Regions from separate parts of the Mesorhizobium sp. AR02 genome, predicted to be linked through region 1. Evidence: riboswitches for the same ligand, from Rfam matches in the RefSeq annotation. Region 1 holds a riboswitch; the other holds the start of a gene.
The links. A riboswitch is a leader RNA that binds a small molecule or an ion and turns the genes downstream of it on or off. The one in region 1 is predicted to bind thiamine pyrophosphate.
Positions count from the first base shown of each region.

Region 2: another riboswitch for thiamine pyrophosphate. It lies ahead of thiC (phosphomethylpyrimidine synthase ThiC); the one in region 1 lies ahead of thiB (thiamine ABC transporter substrate binding subunit).

Region 1 is NZ_CP080531.1:3,308,529-3,315,990, reverse strand. Features, by position in the region: gene DBIPINDM_RS20160 (M48 family metalloprotease) at 1-1,087, opposite strand, end outside; gene thiQ (thiamine ABC transporter ATP-binding protein) at 1,348-2,124, opposite strand; gene thiP (thiamine/thiamine pyrophosphate ABC transporter permease) at 2,117-3,700, opposite strand; gene thiB (thiamine ABC transporter substrate binding subunit) at 3,891-4,889, opposite strand; TPP riboswitch at 4,933-5,047, opposite strand; gene DBIPINDM_RS20140 (thiamine diphosphokinase) at 5,136-5,795, shown strand; gene DBIPINDM_RS20135 (ABC-F family ATP-binding cassette domain-containing protein) at 5,797-7,462, shown strand, end outside.
Region 2 is NZ_CP080530.1:670,307-677,768, forward strand. Features, by position in the region: gene DBIPINDM_RS03055 (hydroxymethylpyrimidine/phosphomethylpyrimidine kinase) at 1-357, opposite strand, end outside; gene DBIPINDM_RS03060 (thiamine phosphate synthase) at 348-953, opposite strand; gene DBIPINDM_RS03065 (thiazole synthase) at 950-1,723, opposite strand; gene thiS (sulfur carrier protein ThiS) at 1,727-1,924, opposite strand; gene thiO (glycine oxidase ThiO) at 1,893-2,945, opposite strand; partial or broken gene thiC (phosphomethylpyrimidine synthase ThiC) at 2,919-4,724, opposite strand; TPP riboswitch at 4,828-4,944, opposite strand; gene queE (7-carboxy-7-deazaguanine synthase QueE) at 5,078-5,815, opposite strand; gene queD (6-carboxytetrahydropterin synthase QueD) at 5,812-6,168, opposite strand; gene queC (7-cyano-7-deazaguanine synthase QueC) at 6,168-6,866, opposite strand; partial or broken gene groEL (chaperonin GroEL) at 7,092-7,462, opposite strand, start outside.

The sequences.
Region 1 (7,462 bases):
CAGTGCTGTCATCGAGACCGGCCACCCAGCCGCTTCTGATGTAGTCGGTCAAGGGGCGGTTCTTGTCGATCGAAACGCCGTCGAAACGGATCGCTATGTCGCCCGGCCCGGTCGCCGTCACCGCTGCCGCCGAATTGTCGATGATGAAACCGTCCGGCACCGTGAACGACACGCCGAGGCCCGGATGCAGGAAGGTCTCGCCGCGCACATAACCTTCCTCCGGCGTGTCGCCATAGAGCAGGCCGTCAATGCCGGCGAGGAAGGAATCGCGGTCGCGCGTGCCGACGCCGGGCGCGCCGAACTGGCGAGCATGGCGCTGCGCCAGATCGATGCGCTGCGGCGTGTTGGGGTGCGTCGCCAGGAAGTCGAGGCTGGCGTCGGTGGCGCCGCTGATCGAACGGAAATCGGTGTAGGCCGACATCGACTGCAGGAAGCGTCCGGCGGCGTAAGGGTCGTAGCCGGCTTCGCCAATCGACTTGATGCCGATGGCGTCTGCCTCCAACTCCTGGTTGCGCGAAAACTGCGCCAGCCGAAGCTTGCCGCGGATCAGAGCCGCCTTGGCGGTCGGGCTGTCGCCCAGCACATCAGAGACCACCTTGGTCGCCAGGCCTTCCTCGGCCTCCAACTGCTGGCGCTGCAGGCCGTGATTGGCGGTGACGTGGCCCATCTCATGCGCGATGACGGCGGCAAGTTCGGACGAATCATTGGCCAGCGCCAGCAGGCCGCGCGTGATGTAGAGATAGCCGCCCGGCAGCGCGAAGGCGTTGACGTTGGGCGAATTGAGGATGGTGATGCGGTAGGTCTGGGTCGGGTTCGCCGACACCACAGTCAGATTGCCGACGACCTTGGCCACCATTCGCTCGAGCTTGGGATCGGAATATTCGCCGCCATAGGTGGCCAGGATGCGCGGATGCTGCGCCTTGGCCAACTCCGCAAGCTTGTTGTTGGCGCCGACATTGTCGACCGTGATCGGCTTGTCGGAAGGCTGGAAACCGGATTCCTGGACTGCCGGGGGCGTGAACATCTGGCAGCTTGCCAAGGCCACGGCAAAGCCGGCCAGCGCCAGAAAGCGCGCCAGCGGATTCATTCTTAGCCTGTTAACGCCGATCGCCAGAACGGCTTCCTTTCGGGTCCCGGCGCATGACGACGACGATCGGGGGCGATCTTCGAAGAGTGTCACGCGCTACTTCAAACTGCTACAGCATCCGTCGCACGTCCCTCAGGGCGGACGGCGGATGCTGTAGGCAAATCACGGCGTGTGCCGGACCGGTATTCAGCGGACCTAGCCACACTACTCCAGTCATGGCAAGCAAGCGCCATATCGCCTCGGACCGGTTTGGGCGTAAATTATGTCCGCTTCCGGGCAATATCTCGTGATCCAGTCGTCTGGATGCTTGTGCCAACATAGCGTCGGAAAGCCTCCGGACCAGCCCCGGCAAAGAAATCGTCCGCCGTGCCGGTGGCAGCGACGGCGCCATTGTCCAGGAACACCACATTCTGGCCGATACGGCGGGCATCCTCCGGCTGGTGCGTGACGAACAGCACCGTCATGCCGCGCTCGGCATGGAGGCCGGCAACCAGGTCGAGCATGTCGTCGCGCAACGCAGGCCCGAGCGAAGCAAAGGGCTCGTCGAGCAGAAGCACCGGGCGATCGCGCACCAGCACGCGCGCCAGGGCAACGCGCTGACGCTCGCCGCCGGACAGTTCGCGCGGCAGGCGTTTTTCCTTGCCGGCAAGGCCGGTGCGCGCAAGCGCCTCGGCGATGGCGATTCGATCGGTCTCGGTCAGTCGCAGCGATGGCGAGCGGCCAAGCCCGACATTCTGCTCGACGGAAAGATGGGCGAAAAGGTTGTTCTCCTGGAACACCATCGACACCGGCCGCGCGGCCGGCGGCGCGGCGCCGACATCGGCCTCGCCGATCAGCACGCGGCCGGACTGTGGCGTCTCGAAGCCGGCAACAAGGTTGAGCAGCGTCGACTTGCCCGAGCCGCTCGGCCCCATGATGGCGGTGATTTTTGCGGCAGTGAACTCGACATCGAAGGCAAGCGATACCTCGCCATAGCTGAACAAGACCTTGTCCAGCCGCACCGGAACGCCTTTCCTGCCCGTCGCCCCGTCAGACATTGCGGACCTTTTCCCTTCCCAGCCAGTCCGCTGCCAGCACCAAGGCGAGGCAGACCAGGCCAAGCAGGAGTGCGAGGCCGGCGGCGTCCTCGGTGCGGTAGCTGCCCATGCGCGCCAGCAGAAGGTAGGGCAAGGTCTGCACGGAATCACTGCCGAACAGCGCGATGACGCCGAGATCGCCCAGCGACAATGCCATGGCGAAAGCAAAGGCGGTGGCGAGCGGACGCCGCAATGACGGCCAGTCGATCAGCCGCAGCCTGGCCCAGCCGGAGATACCCAGCTGCGCGCATAGCCGTTCATGACGCTCGCTCGCCGCATCATAGGCGGGACGCACGGCGCGCAGCGCGAAAGGCATGGCCATGACCGCATTGACGGTGACGACCATGACCGGGGCGATGGCGAAGACGTCGACGCCATGGCGCAGCAGCAGGAACCAGCCGGCGCCGATGACGATCGGTGGCACGACCAGGACAAAACCGGCGCCGGTATCGGCGGCATGTTCGAGCAGCGTCTTTGGACTGGTGCCGCGGCTCAGTGCCAGCGCCCGCCGCGCCATGGTCAATGCCAGTGACAGCATCACCGAAAGCAGCGCCGACAGGAAGGCGAGCATCGCACTGGTCAGTATCGCCTGCCGGACCGTGGTCTCGCCGGCGAGCCGGCCGAGATCGGCCCCCAACCCGGCCATCACCGTGGCCGCCATTGGTCCGACAACGAACAGCACCGCCAGAGTGATGAGCATGGCGTTGAACAGGGTTTCGGTGCCAACGACTGACAGATAGCGGCGCTGCGCCACCGGCAGATTGGCGTCGCCAACGACATTGACGCCAAGCCGCGTCAGCGCCAGCACCACCAGAAAGGTCAAGGCGATCTGCAGTAACGTCAGCGTCACCGCCCGCGCCGGATCGAAATCGAATCGCAGCGCCTGGTAGATGCCGACCTCCAGCGTCGTCGCGGCCGGTCCGCCGCCAAGCGTCAGCACGATGGTGAACGAGGTGATGCAGAGCATGAAGACAAGGCCGGCGACACCGGGCAGAGCGGCGCGCAGCGTCGGCCATTCGATCAGCCGGAACGCCGGCCGCGCCCCCATGCCGAGTTGGCTCGCCAGCCGCCATTGGTCCGCGGGGATGGTCTGCAGCGCCTCGAGGAACAGCCGGACGCTGAGCGACAGGTTGAAGAAGACATGGGCGACCAGAATGCCGGACAGGCCGTAAATGCCTGGCCAGCCCTGACCGCCAACCGCGCTGAACAGGCCGGCGAAATAGCCGGCGCGGCCGTAGAGCGCCAGGATGCCAAGCGCCGCGACGATCGCCGGCAGCGCCAAAGGCACGGCAAAGAGCTGCAGGATGAAGGCGCGGCCGAAGAAGCGCGGATGCCGCGACAGGGCACGCGCCACGAACAGAGCAGGGATGACCGAGAGCAGGGTCGAGAGTGCGGCTTGCCAGAGTGTGAAGCGGACGACACGCAGCAGGTAGGGATCGAAGGCCGCCCAGGCGCCTGAGAAATCATGGGCGCCTTCGACAAGCAGCCCGGCAAACGCGCCGCCGATCAACAGGGTGATCGCGGCAAGCGCGACAATGCCGGCGGTGACGCGGGGGTCAGACGCGCGCCTTCCACCCTCCCCCTTGCGGGGAGGGTCGGAACGCGGATGCCGCGAAGCGGTGTCCGCGAGCCGGGGTGGGGGTGAGGCAGTGCTCAGCGTCGCAGCCCCCACCCCGCTCCGCTTCGCGGATCGACCCTCCCCACAAGGGGGAGGGTGAGAAGCGCGCTCATTTGCTCATCACCGCCAGCCATTCATCGACCCAGGCCTTGCGATTGGCGGCAACCTCCTCGGGGCTGAACAGCAAGGTCTTTGTCGGTTTGACCAGTTTGTCGAAGGCCGGGTTGAGCGGCTTGTCGGTCTTGCCTGCCGGGAACATCCAGTTGGTCTCCGGGATGGCGTCCTGGAATTTCGGTCCGGTCATGAAGGCCATGAACTTTTCCGCCAGCGGGTTCTTGGCCCCCGTGGTGGTGATTCCCGCGACCTCGATCTGCAGATATTCGCCCTCTTCAAAGGAAGCCGCCTGGTAGCGCTCGGTGTTCTCTGCAACCATGTGATAGGCCGGCGACGTCGTGTAGGACAGCACCATCGGCGCCTCGCCCTTGGTGAACAGGCCATAGGCCTCGCTCCAGCCCGGCGTCACGGTCAGCACCTTCGCCTTGAGCTTGGCCCAGGCTTCCGGCGCCTTGTCACCATAGACCGACTTCACCCACAACAGCAGGCCGAGGCCTGGCGTCGAGGTGCGTGGATCCTGGATGACGATCTTGTCGTCGGCGCTACCCTCGACCAGCTCCTTCAGGCTTTTGGGCGGCGTCTTCAGCTTTTCCGTGTCATAGACGACGGCGAAATAGCCGTAGTCAAAGGGAACAAACGTGTCGTCGGTCCAGCCGCCCGGCACGTTGATATCGCTCACCGCGCCATGGGGGGCAAACAGGCTCGAGGCCTTGGCATCGGCGGTAAGATTGGTGTCGAGGCCGAGCACGATATCGGCCTTGGTCGACGCCCCTTCGAGCTTGACGCGGTTGAGCAGGGCGACGCCATCGGCGACCGAGACGAACTCGACATCGCAGCCGCATTCGGCCTCGAATTCCTTCTTCACCACCGGGCCTGGACCCCAGTCGGCGGTGAAGCTCTCATAGGTGTAGACGGTGAGCTTGTCCTTGGCCAAGGCCGGCCCGGACAGCGCCACAATCATGGCTGAGACAAGAGCGTATAAAAGCGTGCGCATCGGCGCCTCCTTCGTTCGAATTAAAAGGAATTGAGGCGTCGGACTGTCCGAAACGTCTAATCCCTCCGCCGGTACAAACCGGATCAGGTTCAGCGGGTTGGCGAGATTGCCTCTCAGCCGGTCCGCGAAGATCGCAGCCGGCACCCCGTTAGAGCGTTTCGACACATAGGCCCGGCCGACGAACCGCGCAAGTGGCAGTTTGCCGGCCTTCCGTTTCCGCTGCCGGGCTGGTACAGGCCACCAGATATGAGCACATTCACCATCCTGCTTGGCGGCGATCTCATCCGCACGCCCCGGCTCGACCGCCAGGTCGAAGGCTCGCGCGTCATCGCCGCCGACGCCGGCATCGGCCATGCGCGGCTGCTCGGCCTTGTGCCTGAACTGTGGGTGGGTGATTTCGATTCGGTGCCGGCCAATCTTCCTGACGACCTTGCTTCGGTGCCCCGCCAGACCTTTCCGGCTGAGAAGGACAAGACCGACGGCGAACTGGCGATCGCCGCAGCCCTCGAGCGCGGCGCGACCCGCCTTGTGCTAGCGGGCGCCTTCGGCGGCAAGCGCGCCGACCACGCTTTCCTGCATCTGGCACTCGCCCTGCGGCTGGCCGAGGCCGGGACCAAGGTGCTGCTGACCAGCGGCGCCCAGGAAGGTGTCCCCTTGCTGCACGAAAAGGCCGACTTCGACTATGCCGACGGCACGCTGTTTTCGATCCTCGGCTTTTCCGAACTTGCCGGCCTGACCGTTTCTGGCGCCAAATGGCCGCTGAACCAGGTCGAGGTGGCCTTCGGCTCGTCCCTGACCATCTCCAACGAGGTCAAGTTCGACAAGACCGGGGGCCGCCTCGAAATCGCGCTCGGCCACGGCCGCGCACTGCTGCTCGCGCATCCGTATCCACTACCTGAAAGCTGACATGGCCCCGCCCCTTCTCAATCTCGACGGGATAAAACTGACCTTTGGCGGCACGCCGCTGCTCGATGGCGCAGCCTTGACCGCTTCGGCCGGCGACAAGATCGCGCTGGTCGGCCGCAATGGCTCCGGCAAGTCGACGCTGCTCAAGATCGCCGCCGGCCTGATCGAACCGCAGGATGGCGAGGTCTTCCGCCAGCCCTCGGCGACTGTCCGCTATCTGCCGCAGATGCCCGACATGGAGGGCTTTGCCACCGTGCGCGCCTATGTCGAGGCCGGGCTCGGGCCCGCCGACGATCCCTACCGCGCCAGCTATCTGATGGAGCATCTCGGCTTGTCGGGCGAAGAGCGGCCTAACGATCTGTCCGGCGGCGAGGCGAGGCGTGCAGCGCTTGCCCGCGTCATGGCGCCGGAGCCGGACATCCTGCTGCTCGATGAGCCGACTAACCATCTTGACCTATCTGTCATCGAATGGCTGGAGGAGGAGCTCGTCCGCACCTCCTCGGCGCTCATCGTCATCTCGCACGACCGCCGCTTTCTCGAGCGCGTGTCGCGCGCCACCGTCTGGCTCGATCGTGGCCAGACCCGCCGCCTGGACAAGGGTTTTGGCCATTTCGAGGAATGGCGCGACCTGGTTCTCGAAGAGGAAGAGCGCGAGCAGCACAAGCTCGGCCGCCAGATCGTGCGTGAAGAGCACTGGCTGCGCTACGGCGTGACGGCACGGCGCAAACGCAACATGCGCCGGTTGGGCGAGTTGCAGACCATGCGCCAGCGTTTCCGCGGCCATCGCGGCGCCGAAGGGACTGCGACCATGGTGGCGAGCGACGCCGCCGAATCCGGCAAGCTGGTGATCGAAGCGAAGAACATCGAGAAGAGCTTTGGCGACCTCACCGTGGTCAAAGGCTTCTCGACCCGCATCCAGCGCGGTGACCGCGTCGGCCTCGTCGGCCCGAACGGCGCCGGCAAGACCACGCTTTTGAAGATGCTGACCGGCGAATTGGCACCGGATGCCGGTTCGATCAGGCTCGGCACCAATCTGGAGATCGCCACGCTCGACCAGAAGCGCGAGGCGGTCGACCCGCAAGAGACCCTGGCGCAGTATCTCACCGACGGGCGTGGCGAAAACCTCGTCATCAATGGCGAGCAGCGCCATGTCGTCTCCTATATGAAGGATTTCCTGTTCAAGCCGGAGCAGGCGCGCACCCCGGTGCGCGAGCTGTCCGGCGGCGAACGGGCGCGGCTGATCCTGGCGCGCGTGCTGGCGCGGCCGGCGAACCTTCTGGTGCTCGATGAGCCGACCAACGATCTCGACATGGAGACGCTGGAACTTCTGCAGGAACTGGTCGCCGGCTTTGCCGGCACCGTCATCCTGGTCAGCCACGATCGTGACTTTCTCGACCGCACGGTGACCAGCCTGATCGCACCGGACGGCGACGGGCGCTGGATCGAATATGCCGGCGGCTATTCCGACATGCTGGCGCAGCGCGGCGGCACCCGGCTCGACGACCGCAAGGCGCGCGCCAAGGCCGAAGCCGGCGATGCGCCGACGCCCGGCAGGAGCGAGCCAGCGGCCCCAAAAGGCCCGGCGAAAAAACTGTCGTTCAAGCAGAAATTCGCCCTGGAGTCCTTGCCGAAGAAGATCGAGGCGGTAACCGCGTCGATCTCGCGGC
Region 2 (7,462 bases), on a different replicon from region 1:
AAGCGTCCGGCCTGATGTCGACGCCAGCACCGGGTCCAGTATTACCGGCACGTGCGGATTTTCACGCAGCACTGTGGCAACGGCCACGATGATCTCGGCCGTTGCGAGCATGCCAATCTTGATGGCCGCCACCTTGTTGGCCTGCAGCGCCGCCCGCATCTGATCGGCTACCAGACCGAGTTGCAAAGGATGGATCGCCGTGACGGCTTGGTGCGTCTGCACAGTCAGCGCGGTGACGGCAAGGCAGGTGCGCACGCCTATGGAGGAGATCGTCTCGATGTCGCGCGCAATTCCAGCACCGCCGCTGGAATCCGATCCACCTACAACAAGCACGTGAGGCTCACGCCTCAGCGCCATTGGCCTGTCTTTTCGATCCATTCCCGCGTGCGCGCCTCAGGGTCGTCGTTCAGCGTGATGTCGGTGACCACCGCGGCGCTGTCGGCGCCAGCCGCGAAGACACCGTTGAGCCGGTCAGGGTTGAGGCCGCCTATGGCGACCAGAGGAATCGACGTGACCCGGCGCTTCCACTCGCTGATCCGTTCGACCCCTTGCGGCGCCCATTTCATCTTCTTCAGGGTGGTCGGGTAGACGGGGCCGAGCGCGATATAGTCGGGCTCGGCGGCCATCGCCGTTTCCAGTTCGATATCATCATGTGAGCTCAGTCCGAGCCTCACGTCGGCTGCCCGTATTGCCAAGCGGTCGGCGGTCTGGAGATCCTCCTGGCCGAGATGAACGAAGTCGCAGCCTTCCTCGATCGCCAGCCGCCAGTAATCATTGATGATCAGCTGGCAGTGGTGCTTGGCGCATGAAGCCTTCGCCTTGCGGATCTGCGCGCGCAACCCGGCTTCATCCATGGTCTTGATGCGAAGCTGCATCAGCTTGACTCCGAGCGGCACCAGCCGCTCGACCCAGGCAGCGCTGTCGACGATCAGGTAGAAAGGATCGAGCGTCATGAAAACACCGCCTTGCCGATTGTCGGCGTCGATGGCACGGCGACGTCGCGCGGTTCGAGCATTCCCGAACTGAAAGCTTCACGACCGGCCTCGACCGCCTTGCTGAACGCGCGCGCCATGCCGACCGGATCAGCCGCCTTGGCAACCGCCGTGTTCAGGAGCACGGCGTCAAAGCCGAGTTCCATGACGGTGGCCGCATGCGACGGCCGTCCGAGCCCCGCGTCCACAATCAGTGGGACATCCGGGAAGTGTCCGCGCATCGAGCGCAGCGCCATGATGTTGACCGGCCCGAGCGCGGAACCGATCGGCGCGCACCACGGCATCAAGACCTTGCAGCCCGCCTCCAGCAGCCGCTCGGCGACGACAAGGTCATCGGTGGTATAGGGGAATACATCAAAACCGTCCTCGCACAGGAGGCGGGCGGCTTCGACCAGGCCGAACACGTCCGGTTGTAGCGTGTCGTGGTTGCCGATCACTTCGAGCTTGATCCAGGTCGTACCGAAGACCTCACGCGCCATTTTCGCGGTCGTGACCGCTTCCTTGACAGAATGGCAGCCAGCGGTGTTGGGCAGGATTTTTACGCCGAGCGAGCGGATCAATGACCAGAATTGTTCGCCGGCCCTGCCGCCTGCCATTTCACGGCGCAACGAGACGGTCACCACCGACGTGCCCGACGCCTTGACTGCATCGGCAAGGATGGCCGGCGACGGATATTGAGCGGTGCCGAGAAACAGGCGTGACGCAAGCTCGGTCCCATAAAGCTCGAACATGGTCTAACCGCCTTGCATGGGCGAGAGGATTTCGATCTGGTCGCCGTCGCTCAACTGGAACTCCGCCCGGTTGGCTTTGTGCACCAGGTCGCTGTTGACGGCCGTTGCCAGCCAATCGCCCTCATAGTCTAGCGCGGCAAGCAGCTCCGCCAGCGTGGTGGCGGCAACCTCATGCGCTTCGCCGTTGACCATCAGTTTCATGCGCAAGCTCCTTGGTTCCTTGATTGAAAACCAGGTCGGCCGCCTGGCGCGCCATGGCGGGGGCGAGAAGAAAACCATGGCGATAGAGCCCGTTGATCGCGACGGTGCTTCCACATTCCTCGACACGCGGCAGATTGTCGGGAAAGGCCGGACGGACGCCGGCGCCGGTCTCAATGATGCCAGCCTCACCGAAGGCCGGATGAAGAGCATAGGCCGCGCCCAAAAGCTCCATCATCGAACGCGCCGTGACCGGTCCTGTGGACTGGCTTTCGATCATCGTCGCGCCAACCATGAAACGGTGATCGGTACGCGGCACCACATAGAGCGGAAAGCGCGGATGCAGCAGCCGGACCGGGCGTGACAGCGAAATGTCCGGCGTGCGCAGGATCAGCATCTCGCCGCGCACGCCGCGCAGGCCGTCGTCTTCTGCCGCCATCCCCGTGCAGTCGATCCGGCGATCGAAACCGGAAATGTGCCGGGCATCGGCGCCGAAGCGGAATTCGACACCCATGGCAGCGAGCCTGTCATGAAGTGCCGCCATCGCGTGCCGCGGGTCGAGATGAGCCTCATCGGGGAAGAACAGTCCGCGCCTGAAGCGGCCGGCGAGGTCGGGTTCCAGGAGCGCAATCTCATCTTCATCGACACGCCGATGGCCGGACGTGCGGCTGGCGAACCGGTCAAGCTCGCCCGCCTCGCGCGGCGCGGCCACGACCAGTGTTCCGGCGCGTGTCACCTGACCCGGCAGCACCGCATCCCACCAGTCGGCAGCGTCGCATCCGAGATCCAGCACAGGCTGCTCGGCGCTTTCACGCTCGCACCATGGCGCCAGCATGCCGCCGGCGAACCACGATGCGTTGCCACAGATGCCATGCCGGGTCTCGGCGACTGTGACCGTCGCGCCGCGGGCGGCGAGCTCGAAGGCGGCGGTGAGGCCGGCGACGCCGGCCCCTTTGACCAACACCCTCATGACGGTTACCGGCGCCTCTGGCATGAGCGGTGCGTCGGTCTCGCCAGCTGGCATGTAGAGATCGCCGCCCTCGCGGTATTTCGCCGCCATCGCCGCCATGCCCTCTTTCTGTGCCTCGGCGCGGATGTCGTGAGAAATACGCATGGAACAGAATTTCGGTCCGCACATCGAGCAGAAGTGCGCCAGCTTGTGCGCCTCCTTGGGCAAGGTCTGGTCGTGGAAGGACCGCGCGGTTTCGGGGTCGAGAGACAGGTTGAACTGGTCCTCCCAGCGGAACTCGAAGCGCGCGCGGGAAAGGGCATCATCCCTGACTTTCGCGGCCGGATGGCCCTTCGCCAGGTCGGCGGCATGGGCGGCGATCTTGTAGGTGATCACGCCAATCTTGACGTCGTTGCGATCGGGAAGGCCGAGATGCTCCTTGGGCGTGACGTAGCAGAGCATGGCGGTGCCGAACCAGCCGATCATGGCCGCGCCGATGCCGGAGGTGATGTGGTCATAGCCCGGCGCGATGTCGGTCGTCAGCGGTCCAAGCGTGTAGAAGGGCGCCTCGCCGCAGACGGCGAGCTGCTTTTCCATGTTCTCCTTGATCTTGTGCATCGGCACGTGGCCGGGGCCTTCGATCATTACCTGGCAATCCTTCGCCCAGGCGATCTGCGTCAGCTCGCCGAGCGTTTCCAGCTCGGCGAATTGTGCTGCGTCATTGGCGTCGGCGATCGAGCCGGGACGAAGACCGTCGCCGAGCGAGAAGGACACGTCATAGGCGCGGCAGATGTCGCAGATCTCCGCGAAATGCTCGTAAAGGAAGCTTTCCCGGTGATGGTGCAGGCACCATTTGGCCATGATCGAGCCGCCGCGCGAGACGATGCCCGTGACCCGGTCGACGGTCAGCGGGATGTAGTGCAGCCGCACGCCGGCGTGGATGGTGAAATAGTCGACGCCCTGTTCGGCCTGTTCGATCAGCGTGTCGCGGTAGACCTCCCAGCTCAGATCCTCGGCGATGCCGCCGACCTTCTCGAGCGCCTGGTAAAGCGGCACTGTGCCGATCGGCACCGGCGCGTTGCGCACGATCCAGTCGCGGATGTTGTGGATGTTGCGGCCGGTCGAGAGGTCCATCACCGTATCGGCGCCCCAGCGGATCGCCCACACCATTTTTTCGACCTCTTCGGCCATCGAGGAGGTGACAGCGGAGTTGCCGATATTGGCATTGATCTTGACCAGGAAATTGCGGCCGATGATCATCGGTTCGCTCTCCGGGTGGTTAATGTTGGCGGGAATGATCGCCCGCCCTCGCGCCACCTCATCGCGCACGAATTCGGGCGTGACGAAATCGGGGAGCGCCGCGCCGAAGGCTTCGCCGTCGCGTTGCAGCTTGCCGCGGACGATCTCGCGGCCGAGGTTCTCACGGATGGCGACGAACTCCATTTCGGGTGTGACGATGCCGGCGCGCGCGTAGGCGAGCTGGGTCACTGCCTTGCCTGATCTGGCCCTGAGCGGCCGGTTGCGGACCGGAAATTCTGGCGTCAGCCGCTCGCCAGCCGCAAATCCATTGTCTTCCGGCCGGACGTGGCGGCCGTCATAGGCTTCGACATCGCCGCGTGCCGTAATCCATTCGTGGCGAAGCCGGGCAAGGCCCTTTTCGATGCTGGTTTCGACCGTCGGGTCGGTATAGGGGCCGGACGGATCGTAGACGGTGACGGGCGGCTCGCCGGCGGTCGGATGGACAGAGATTTCGCGCATCGGCACCCTGATCTGCGGATGGAGGACGCCGGGCTTGTGGATTTTCCGTGAGGCGGGCAGTGGTCCCGTCGACACGGTGGGGGTGAGGGCATTCATCTTGATGCTCCTTTGCTCATGCATTGGAGACCCAGTTCTGTGCCGGAAGGATGAAAAGACGCTTCTGTCGCCCTGCCGAAACAGGACCTCGGGCGTAAACTCCCGCAAAGCGCTTGCACCGTCCCTACGCCAGTATGAACTGGATCAGGTTCAACGGGTCACTGCGCCGCGAAAGCCAGCAGTATCTCAGCCCCTTGCCGGGACTCCCCTGGTGAATGCGCCGAATTGAACGGGCCAGCGCTACTTTGTCAAGCGCCTTCGGCCCGCGGCGGTGATCAGCTACAATCTCACCCAATTGGGTGAGATTGCTATAGATGTCTGTCTGCTCGTCGTCGGCAATCCTTCCGCCTGGGCTAGACGCCCCGTTTGTTTCCCCACAGCAGAACATGAAGCTGGGGCAGTACACGCGCCTCGAACCACCTGTCACGGGTTACCTTTTCGACCAGCCATTCCATGCGTTTCATCACACCGGCCATGTCGATGGACGCGTCTTCGTTACCGGGACGCGGCGGCGTGTGGTTGCCGGGCTGCAGATAGACGGGTAATTGCGGGTAGCGCGCCGCGGCGTCCTTGGCGTAGGCATAGTCATCATCGTCGAAGACGACGAGCTTGAGCGCCATCTGTGGCTTGTCCAGCGCCGCCTCGACGCAGGCGTCGAACGCGGCCCAATCCGTCGTCATTTCGCTTGAGGGCGGCTTGGGGCTGAGCACCAGCACGTCGAGATCCGTGAACCATTCCTTAGGCACCGAGCCTTGGGTTTCCAACGCAAAGCGGTAGCCCTCACCATGCCCGCGGTCGATCAGCGGTCCAAGCGGCTGGATGGCCGGATTGCCGCCCGACAGCGACACCATCACCGGCTGACCGCCGGAAAGCGCGATGACCTTTTGCCAGACCGCGTCGGCAGACATCATCTCCCAATCATGGCGGAAGCGACTGTCCACTGCATGCAGGCTGTCGCACCACGAACAGCGATAATCGCACCCACCCGTTCTTACGAACACCGTCGGCAAGCCGATCAGTATCCCTTCGCCCTGAATGGTCGGCCCAAAAATCTCGCTGACGCGGATTCCGGGATGCAACGCGCACGTCATGGCCGGTATTCCGCCCAGGTTTTCGGCGTCTCGCTCACCCGCACGGCGGAGGTTTGTGGTAGCCGCAACTTGCACCAGTCGTGGAAGTGTCTGGCCAGACATTCCGCCGTGACACGGTCATGCCCCAGAACGTCGTTAAGATGGCGATGGTCGAACGTCCCATCGATGTAGTGCTTGAGCGCCGACAGGTCTTGGTAGTCGCGCACAAAGCCATGTTCGTCCAGCTCGCCCCCTGAAAGTTCCACGACGACAATGTAGTTGTGGCCGTGTAGACGCGCGCACTGATGGTCTGGTGGCAGGGAGGTGAGCTGATGCGAGGCCGAGAAGTGGAACTCCTTGGTAATGCGGAACATCACGCGCTCCTTGTCTGGATAGCGTGGAGCCAGAAGTCGGCGTCCTCATAATCTGTCGCGTCGGTGATGCGGGCCAGATCGAATGCTTCGCGCCGTTCGACGCATGTCCCGCAGCGGCCGCAATGACGTGCGCCGCCCTTGTAGCAGGACCACGTCGCCTCGAACGGTGTGGCGTACTTAGCCCCCTCGCTGACGATGTCGGCCTTCGACATATTCACATAGGGAGCGTAAAGGCGGATATCGGCATAGCCTGCGAGCGCATGGTTTTGCATCGTCTGAAAGGCGTCGATAAAAGCGGGCCGGCAATCGGGATAGATGAAATGATCGCCGCCGTGGACGGCAGTGGCCACCGCATCCGCCTTCTGCGCGGCGGCAACCCCGAAGGCGATGGCCAGCATGATGGCGTTCCTATTCGGCACCACCGTGATCCTCATGGAGTCTTCGGCATAGTGCCCGTCGGGTACGTCCGCATCATCGGTCAGCGCCGAGCCACTCAGGTTCCGGCCGACATCGCGGATATCGACGATCTGGTGAGGAACACCCAGCCGCTTCGCGCAGATAGAGGCAAAGCCGAGTTCTTTTTTGTGCCTCTGGCCGTAATCGAACGAAAGCAGGCCAATGAGTTTCTGCTCGGTCGCCACCTTGTGAGCGAGCGAAACTGAGTCCAATCCGCCGGAGCAGATGACGAGGGCATTCATGGTTTGAGTCCTTGTTTTGACCGGGTAAGGCTGCGACCGGAGATTTCTCTGCGTTCCCAGTACTCCACGGAGCCGGTTTTGTGAATGGGGTGGATGCGATTGACGCGCACGTGCCCTTGCGTCGGTTTCCCAACATGAATTGCACACGATTTGTCGCGCATCTTCGACCGCTGGCGGCTGGGGCCGTCACTGCGTATAGGCGGATAGACGATACAGAAATCAGCCCGAGGTGGTCTCCTCGATCTGCTGCTTGATCTGGGCAACGCGGCCCTGGATCTCGGCCTTCTTGCCGGCACCGTCGACGATGGTGGTGTTCTCCTTGGAGATCGACACCTTCTTGGCGCGGCCGAGCATGTTGAGGCCAACGTTCTCGAGCTTGATGCCGAGGTCTTCCGAGATGACCTGGCCACCGGTGAGGATGGCGATGTCTTCCAGCATGGCCTTGCGGCGATCACCCAAGCCCGGTGCCTTGACGGCGGCGATCTTCAGGCCGCCACGCAGCTTGTTGACGACCAGCGTGGCCAGGGCCTCGCCTTCGACGTCTTCCGAGATGATCAGCAGCGGCTTCGAGGTCTGCACGACGGCTTCGAGAACCG